Linked DNA regions of Lewinella sp. 4G2. Each later gene encodes a partner of the first gene's protein in a complex. Links are inferred from orthologs where the notes say so. Each region holds a gene or a part of one and is shown in the gene's direction. Other genes may lie near its edges.

The links. Proteins that work in one complex are often made in the same cells at the same time.
Region 2: the proteins of uvrB (region 1) and A3850_RS14725 are in contact, whole or in part, in a crystal structure (PDB 7EGT), measured with the Thermus thermophilus proteins. The link is inferred for Lewinella sp. 4G2 from one-to-one orthologs. Residues at the interface, in WP_096411307.1 of Thermus thermophilus: Glu23, Leu25, Arg26, Asp27, Gly28, Glu29, Arg30, Phe31, Arg55, Glu326, Asp327, Phe328, Glu379, Ser382, Gln383, His398, Gly400, Arg401; in WP_096412145.1 of Thermus thermophilus: His654, Arg656, Phe657, Gln666, Asp668, Glu669, Lys680, Arg681, Leu682, Ser683, Lys685, Tyr686, Ala687.

The regions. Positions count from the first base shown.
Region 1 is NZ_LVWJ02000019.1:510,855-514,973, forward strand. The notes cover bases 532-3,470. They hold uvrB (excinuclease ABC subunit UvrB), read left to right. Parts: upstream 532-956; coding sequence 957-2,984; downstream 2,985-3,470. Other genes in these bases: A3850_RS19090 (GreA/GreB family elongation factor), read left to right, coding at 532-845; A3850_RS19100 (AraC family transcriptional regulator), read left to right, coding at 3,127-3,470. Outside these bases: A3850_RS19085 (hypothetical protein), read left to right, coding at 1-292; more of A3850_RS19090, read left to right, coding at 336-531; more of A3850_RS19100, read left to right, coding at 3,471-3,957. UniProt on the Escherichia coli protein: The UvrABC repair system catalyzes the recognition and processing of DNA lesions. A damage recognition complex composed of 2 UvrA and 2 UvrB subunits scans DNA for abnormalities.
Region 2 is NZ_LVWJ02000014.1:3,562,933-3,567,151, reverse strand. Bases 749-3,787 are described here. They hold A3850_RS14725 (ATP-dependent helicase), read left to right. Parts: upstream 749-1,126; coding sequence 1,127-3,448; downstream 3,449-3,787. Other genes in these bases: A3850_RS14720 (DUF2911 domain-containing protein), read left to right, coding at 3,618-3,787; A3850_RS14730 (hypothetical protein), read left to right, coding at 749-967. Outside these bases: more of A3850_RS14730, read left to right, coding at 1-748; more of A3850_RS14720, read left to right, coding at 3,788-4,219. UniProt on the Escherichia coli protein: A helicase with DNA-dependent ATPase activity. Unwinds DNA duplexes with 3'-5' polarity. Translocates on single-stranded DNA with 3'-5' polarity. Initiates unwinding more efficiently from a nicked substrate than double-stranded DNA.

The DNA.
Region 1 (4,119 bases):
GGTGGCCAAATACCACTACCCCGTGCCACCCCCGCGGGAAGAACGCCGGCAACAGGCTGCTTCGGGATACGCTGCTCGCCAACCGGCCTACCAACGCCCGACTCCTGAGCGTAAGCAGAAAACGGATGGTCTGGACGTGAGCCAGAAGGACAAAAGCAACCTGGTCAATCTGGCAACTATTGCCTCCGTAGCCAAGATTGCCGTCCCCGCGGTAAAAATGATCATCAAGGCGGTGAAGGACCACCAGGATAAGCAGTTGGCCCGTAATACGGATGGCGTGCCTAACATTTAGCAGCCACCTAGCTTTATTTTGTAGCGATCAATTATTCCGCCCTATGAGCCGTGGCTTCGTCAAAGAATCGGACCAGGAAGAGCTCCCCCTCATCCCCGCCCGGGCGCCACTGCCCGCTGGTGTGACCAATTACGTGACGCCAACTGGTTTGCGGGCGCTACGGGCTGAACGGGAAGAGCTGGAAGCCGAAAAGGCTGCCCTCCCCACCACCAACGAAGACGAACACCGCCGTGCGACTACGGTAATCGATGGCAAACTGGCCTTACTGAACCAACGCATCACCGGCGCCCGCCCGGTGGATCTGCGAAAGCAACCAGAGGGAGAAGTCCGTTTTGGCGCTACGGTGCACATTACTTTTTTGAAGAATAGTGCCCAACAACAATTCCAAATTGTAGGCGTAGACGAGGCCGACGTGAAGAACAACAAATTGGCCTTCACCGCGCCGATCGTCCGGGCGCTCACTGGTTTGTACGAAGGCGAGGTAGCCGATTTCAACCTCGGCGGTGAAACCAGGCAGATCCGGGTGGATAAGATCAGCTACGGGTTGAACTGACTACCCGCTTATTGCTTACCCATTGTAGCATTTCCTTTCGCAAAAGTTTTTCCAAAAGCTCCTACGAAACCAACTGGTGCAGCATCTTAGCCTGACCAGCAACCCCTAACCATGGCCTTCAAGATCCACTCCCCTTTCTCCCCAACCGGCGATCAGCCACAGGCCATCAAGGAATTGGTGCACAACGTTGAACAGGGGGAGCGCGGGCAGGTCCTGCTGGGGGTAACCGGCTCGGGTAAGACCTTTACGATGGCCAACGTCATCGCGCAGTTGAACCGGCCCACGTTGGTGCTGACCCACAATAAAACCCTTACGGCACAGCTGTACGGAGAATTCACGGAGTTCTTCCCCAATAACGCGGTGGAGTACTTCGTGAGTTACTACGATTACTACCAACCGGAGGCCTACATCTCTACGTCGGATACCTACATCGAGAAGGACCTGGCCATTAACGAGGAGGTGGATAAGCTAAGGTTGCGCGCTACCTCGAATCTCCTGACTGGCCGCCGCGACATTGTGATTGTCGCCTCCGTCTCCGTCATCTACGGTATGGGCAACCCGGAGGATTACAAGTCGGGAATCGTACGCCTTAAGAAAGGTCAGATCAAGAGCCGCAACGGCCTGCTCTACGATCTGGTGGACAGCCTCTACGCCCGCACGGAAGTGGAATTTAAACGCGCCACCTTCCGAGTAAGGGGGGACACGGTGGACATCAACCTTCCCTACGCAGAATTTGGCCTGCGGGTCATCTTTTTTGGAGACGAGATTGAGACCATCGAGCGCTTTGAGATCGAGACGGGAAAGCGGATTGAGGAATTGGAGTTCGCCGCCGTCTTCCCGGCCAATCTATACGTAGCGCCCAAGGAAAGACTCAACGGCATCATCGCTCAGATTGAGGATGAGCTTTACGAGCAGGAGCGGTACTTCGAGCGGGAGGGACGCTTGCTGGAAGCCAAACGCATCCACGAACGGGTAGCCTTTGACCTGGAGATGCTCAAGGAATTGGGCTACTGTAACGGGGTGGAGAACTATTCCCGCTTCTTCGACCGCCGCAAACCGGGCACCCGCCCCTTCTGCCTGCTGGACTACTTCCCGGACGACTTCCTGATGATCATCGACGAGAGCCACGTGACCGTACCGCAAGTACGCGGGATGTTTGGGGGTGACCGGGCCCGAAAACTGTCGCTGGTGAACTTCGGCTTTCGCCTCCCCTCCGCGATGGATAACCGTCCGCTCAACTTCACGGAATTTGAATCGCTGATTAATCAGGTCATCTACGTATCGGCTACGCCCGGCGATTACGAACTGGAGCAGACCGGTGGCGAGATCGTTGAACAACTCATCCGCCCCACCGGGCTGGTGGACCCTCCAATTGAAGTACGCCCCAGCATCAATCAGATTGACGATTTACTCGAAGAGATTGACAACCGGGTGAAGGCTAACGAACGGGTACTCGTTACTACCCTCACGAAGCGGATGAGTGAGGAACTGACCAAATACCTGGAATCCCTAAGCGTGAAGGTCCGCTACATCCACAGTGAAGTGGACACGATGGAGCGGGTGGAAATCCTCCGCGACCTGCGGTTGGGGGAATTCGACGTGCTGGTCGGCGTCAACCTGCTACGGGAAGGTCTGGACTTACCGGAGGTATCCCTCGTCGCCATCATCGACGCAGATAAGGAGGGCTTCCTGCGCAACGAACGGTCTTTGACTCAGACTGCCGGCCGTGCGGCCCGTAACGTCAATGGTAAAGTCATCTTCTACGCCGACGTGGTGACGGACTCGATGCAAAAGACCATCGACGAGACGAATCGCCGCCGTGCCGTGCAGCTGGCCTACAACGAGGAACACGGCATCACGCCCAAGACGCTCGCCAAGACGCGCGAACAGATCATGGAACGGAGTACGATCCTGGATATCCGGGGTAAGAAAGCGCGCGTGAGCAACGTCGAACGGGTAGAGATAAAAAGCGCTGCGGACCCGATCCTCAACACGATGTCCAAAGAGCAAATCGAACTGGCGATGAAGGAGGCGGAACGGAAGATGAAAAAGGCGGCCAAGGAATTGGACTTCATGAGTGCGGCGCAGTACCGGGATGAGGTGTTTGCGTTGAAGGCGCGGTTGAATGGGGGGAGGTAGTTTTTAGTTTCTAGTGGGTAGTTTCTAGTGGGTAGTTTCTAGTCGGGTGGTGGTTTAGCTTCGCTGCTACTTCGTGGTGGTGCTTTGGTGCTTTGGTGGAGGCGTCGTTCAACTAAATGGGGTCTAAGTTTTTTACGGGAGTATGCAACAACACTTTCGCGACGCGGCTACGAAGGGGTACCTGAAGATCATGGTGGGCCAGGATGACCTGCACTATAACCCGTACGAGAATGCCGGCAAACCCTACACCGTAGCCTGGAACCGGGGCGAGGCGCAACGGTTGGTGGTGGATGAGACGGAACACACCATCGGTAAGAACCAGATGGCGCTGCTCGTGGTGGAACAGGACTTCACCTTTGACCGGCCGGAGGATATTACGGCTTACCAGTTTAATCGGGAGTTCTACTGTATTGTGGACCACGACAAGGAGGTGAGCTGCGTGGGCTTCATTTTTTACGGTTTGCCGAGCCCGATGATCATTGAGCTGGACGAGGCGGAGATCCGGTCATTTGATCTGTTGCATCAGGTTTTTCTGGAGGAATTTGCGAACTACGATACCATCCAGGGAGAGATGTTGAGGATGTTGCTGAAGCGGCTCATCATTAAGGTTACCCGCATTGCTAAGGAGCAACATTTACAGGAGGAACTACCCTCGCAGGAGTATGACTTGCTGCGGGAATTCAACCTGCTCGTAGAAAAAAATTTCCGCCAGTACCATCAAGTGCAGGACTACGCAGGGCTCCTTTTCAAAAGCCCAAAAACGCTCAGTAATCTATTCAAGAAGGCCGGCGCCAAATCACCGCTGAAGATCATTCAGGAGCGGATCAGTCTGGAAGCAAAACGGCTACTTCGTTATACGGACAAGGATGTTGCGGAGATCGGGTATGACCTGGGATTCGTGGAGTCCAGCCATTTCAGCCGGTTCTTCAAGAAGATGGAGGGGATGAGCCCGGGGGCCTTTCGGAAGGGATAGATGGGGGCGATTTAGCCAGGCAATAACAATGGTGCGGTCTTGTTTAGCCTTCCAAAATATGTAGCTACACGCTTTTACGAGATCCACACCGAATAATCCGTGTCGTTCACTGAATAATCATGACCGTTCCCTGAAAGTGTGGCCGCATATTTAGGAAGCGCG
Region 2 (4,219 bases), on another replicon or contig:
GCAGCGTAAATCAGCGGAGACCATTACCGTATATGACCCTGCTGCCCAGAATCGCCATACTCTCCTACAATTACGTAACTATAAACCAGCGGTGAATCTGGACAGCGCACTTCGGCACGCGGCCCTGCGCCCACTTGCTGCGCCGGAACGATTTGCCCTGCAGAAAGAATCGGTGGACTATTACGTGCCGATGGAAAATGGGAAGGGCTGTGTGGTCAATAAATCCTACCGCATTGGTTTCCTGCAGCGCCAAGTAAAGGATGGTGTTCTGAACATGGGTGAAGATTTTTATCAACTCAATGAAGGGAAAGGACAAATCTACCGGGTGAGAAATGAATTCATCCAACCCATCCTGGCTACGGAATACGGGGAGGCGAACCACCGGGTGCTATTGATTGATTCCATCAGCACTGACCCGTTGACGATAATTGGCCGTAGGGTAAATACTTCCTCTTTTGGTCGACCGCAGGAGGTCGCACTTTCGGCTCTCGTCACGAATACCTCCCAGATTATTAGTGACCTTTCTGATTTCCAAGGACAAACGTCACCCCTAATAAGTACCGTTAAGGAGAAGCGGAGTGAATGGGCATCAGTAAGCTTTTCGGGAGACGAAGCCCGTAGGGGTATTTACCTGCCTGACTTCGAAACGCAGGAACTTACCTTGAGACTGGAAGGGCAAAATGGCTACTCCATTCTGACGCCGGACCGGACGATTGCGACCGGAAGCCTTTCCGCTCATCCGAGCGCGCCAGTGTTACGGAGTGGGGATACGTGCGATCCAAACCATTACGTCACTTACGTAGTCTCGGGTGATTCGTTGACACTGAAGTTCCCATTGCGCGTACACTTGCCGATGAATATGGAGAAGCAAGTTGGTAGTGTGTCTGGTAACGAGGCAGTGATGTACACTTATGAGGAATTTGCGGCCACCTTCGTTAAAAATCGGGCTGTGGAATTAGTACAGTAGATGAAGCGGAAGACAAGCTTGCACCCGATGGGAGTCGGCGGAATGAATAACCGACCCATCCGCTCTAACTAAAATGAGGAAGTAGGCGGTATTTGATACATTCTGTTTTTATACTTGTCGGTGCTCATTGTATATTCGCCCACTGAATAAAACAGCAGCATGTCCACACCCGCTACCCAAACGCCTCCGAATTATCTTGATGGCCTAAATGACGTGCAGCGTGCTGCCGTGACGACCACGGAAGGACCAGTTTTGGTGGTTGCGGGGCCCGGTTCGGGTAAGACGCGGGTGCTGACGTTTCGGATTGCCCACCTCATCGAGAAAGGGGCGGCGCCCTGGGAAATCCTGGCGCTGACGTTTACCAATAAGGCAGCCCGAGAGATGAAGGAGCGGATCAGTAAAGTCGTAGGAAACCGTGCGGGCAATATCTGGGCGGGCACCTTCCACAGTCTCTTCGCCCGGATCTTGCGGGTAGAGGCGAAGCACATCGGCTACCCAAGCAACTTTACGATTTACGACACGGACGATACGAAGAGCCTGATCAACCAGATCCTCAAAGAGATGAATCTGGATAAGAAGGTGTACCAAGCTAATGCGATCAAGAATCGGATCAGCAGTGCGAAATCCAGCCTGATTACCCCAAAGCTATACTCCGCCAACGAACAACTGCTCGCCGAGGACAAGGCCGCAAACATGCCGCTGGTCTACAAGATTTACACGGCCTACGTCAACCGCTGTAAGAAGGCGGGCGCGATGGACTTTGACGATCTGCTTTTCCGCCTTTTCGAGCTGTTCCAGAACCATCCTGACGTTGTCGGGAAGTACCGTAAGAAATTCAAGTACGTGTTGGTGGATGAGTTTCAGGACACAAATACGCTACAATATGCGATCGTAAAAAAGCTGGTCCAGTACCCCGACAGCCCCCGTAACATCTGCGTGGTGGGTGATGATGCGCAGTCGATCTACGCCTTCCGGGGAGCGACGATCCAGAATATCCTGGATTTTGAGCAGGACTTCTCCCAATTTGGCATCCAAACCTTTAAACTCGAGCAGAATTACCGGAGCACCGAGAACATCGTTGCAACCGCCAACGCCGTCATCAGCAATAATCGACGGCAGATCCAGAAAAAGATCTGGTCGGACAAAGGGCTGGGGGAGAAGATCAAGGTCATCCGGGAAATGGATGATAGCGGGGAAGGCCGCCGTGTGGCCGATACTATCCTGGAACAAAAGAACCGCCACCACTTGGCGAATGAGGACATCGCCATTCTTTACCGTACCAATGCACAGTCGCGGATCTTTGAAGAGTACCTCCGCCGGTTCAACATTGCGTACCGGGTGTACGGAGGAATGAGCTTCTACCAACGGAAGGAGGTAAAAGATATGGTCGCGTACCTGCGCCTGGTCGTGAATCCTAATGACGAGGAGGCTTTCCGCCGTACCATCAACTACCCGAAGCGGGGTATTGGCGGAACCAGCGTAGCCAAAGTCATTACCTTGGCCGGTCAGCAAAACATGACGGCCTTCGACGCGCTGAAGCACGTAAACCTGCCCACCAGGACGCGGCATAAGGCGGATGGCTTCATCGACATGATCGAGAAAGCCCGCACCAAGGTAGATACGGCTGATGCGTACGAAATTGCTGACCTCGTCGCCAAACGATCGGGCTTGCTGGATCTGTACCGTAATGACACTTCAATTGAAGGGATGGCCCGGCTGGAGAACTTCCAAAGTTTGCTGGATGGCATCAAGAGCTTTGTTGAAGAGGACACCGTTATTGACACGGAAACTTTGCCCGATAAATCGCTGGCTACCTACCTGCAAAACATTGCGCTGCTGACGGATTTTGATTCGGATACCAGCCAGAACAGCACGGACGTAGTGACGCTAATGTCCGTCCACGCCGCCAAGGGCCTCGAATACAAGTCGGTATTTGTAGTTGGACTCGAAGAAAAGCTCTTCCCTTCCTGGATGAGTATGGACTCGCTGGACGGGATGGACGAAGAGCGCCGACTTTTCTACGTGGCCATCACGCGTGCCGAGCAATTCCTGACGCTATCCTATGCTAACACCCGCTACCGCTACGGGAAAATGGTGATGAATGAGCCGAGCCGATTCTTAGCCGAAATCCCTGCGGATGCCATCGAGAGTACCACGCACAGCCGTACGCGGAGCCAGGGCCACGAGTACGACCCGGTACAGCGACAACGTGCGCGGGTGACGGGCATTACGCCACCGGTCAGAGCACGCGGAACGGCCAAATTCGCAAAACCCAAGATCGATCCCGCTGACTTCAAGCCAAGTCCTATTGCCGATATTGAGGCTGGCGCCAGGGTACTGCACCTCAAGTTTGGGGAGGGTAGGGTGACCAAAGTAGACGGCGGTGCCGGTAACCGAATCGCTACCATTCACTTCAGCGACTTACCCCAACCGGAGAAGCGCATTATGCTGAAGTTTGCCAAACTGCAAGTCATGCCGTAATGAACTTAGCCACCGCTGTAAGTTTTCGGTCCAAAGCACCACCGCGAAGTAGTAGCGAAGCTAAAGCACCACCACGAAGTAGCAGCGAAGCTAAAGCACCAAAAAAATCCCCCTCCTCAATCGACCTTTTCCCCCCAAAGGCGTTCGGTGTAAAAACAACCATTCAACAATGTTCAGACTTACTACCATTCTGGCCCTTTGCCTGTTTGCCTTTACCGCTTGCCAAGACACTGCCTCTACGAGTACCGACGAAGAAACTACGGTGGATACCACGCCTAATCCCGTTGCTCCGGTAGCCTCGGATACGGAAGTGACCGGTGAGAACTTCGTGATCAAGACCATCGACGGCGAGATCAAATCACCCCGTAAGGAGCTGGAAGGGCAGATTGCCAATGTTCCCGTTACTATCAACTACGGTAGCCCAGCGGTGAATGACCGTACGATCTACGGCGACCTCGTCCCCTACGAAAAGGTATGGCGCACCGGTGCCAACGAAGCGACTCGCATCACCTTTAAAGAACCCGTGCTTGTGGGTAAGGAAGGCAAGAAGCTTGCCGCCGGCACCTACGCGCTATTTACTCGCCCCAACAGCAAAACGGACTGGACGGTCATGTTCAACAAGAAAGCTGACCAGTGGGGTGCTTACGACTACGATGAGAAGGATGACGTAGTAGTCATCAAGGGTATGTCTCAGGAGCTTGGTTCCTCAGCGGAACGTATGGACTTCGCGCTTGACGGTGACAACATCAAGCTGATGTGGGCCGACCTCGC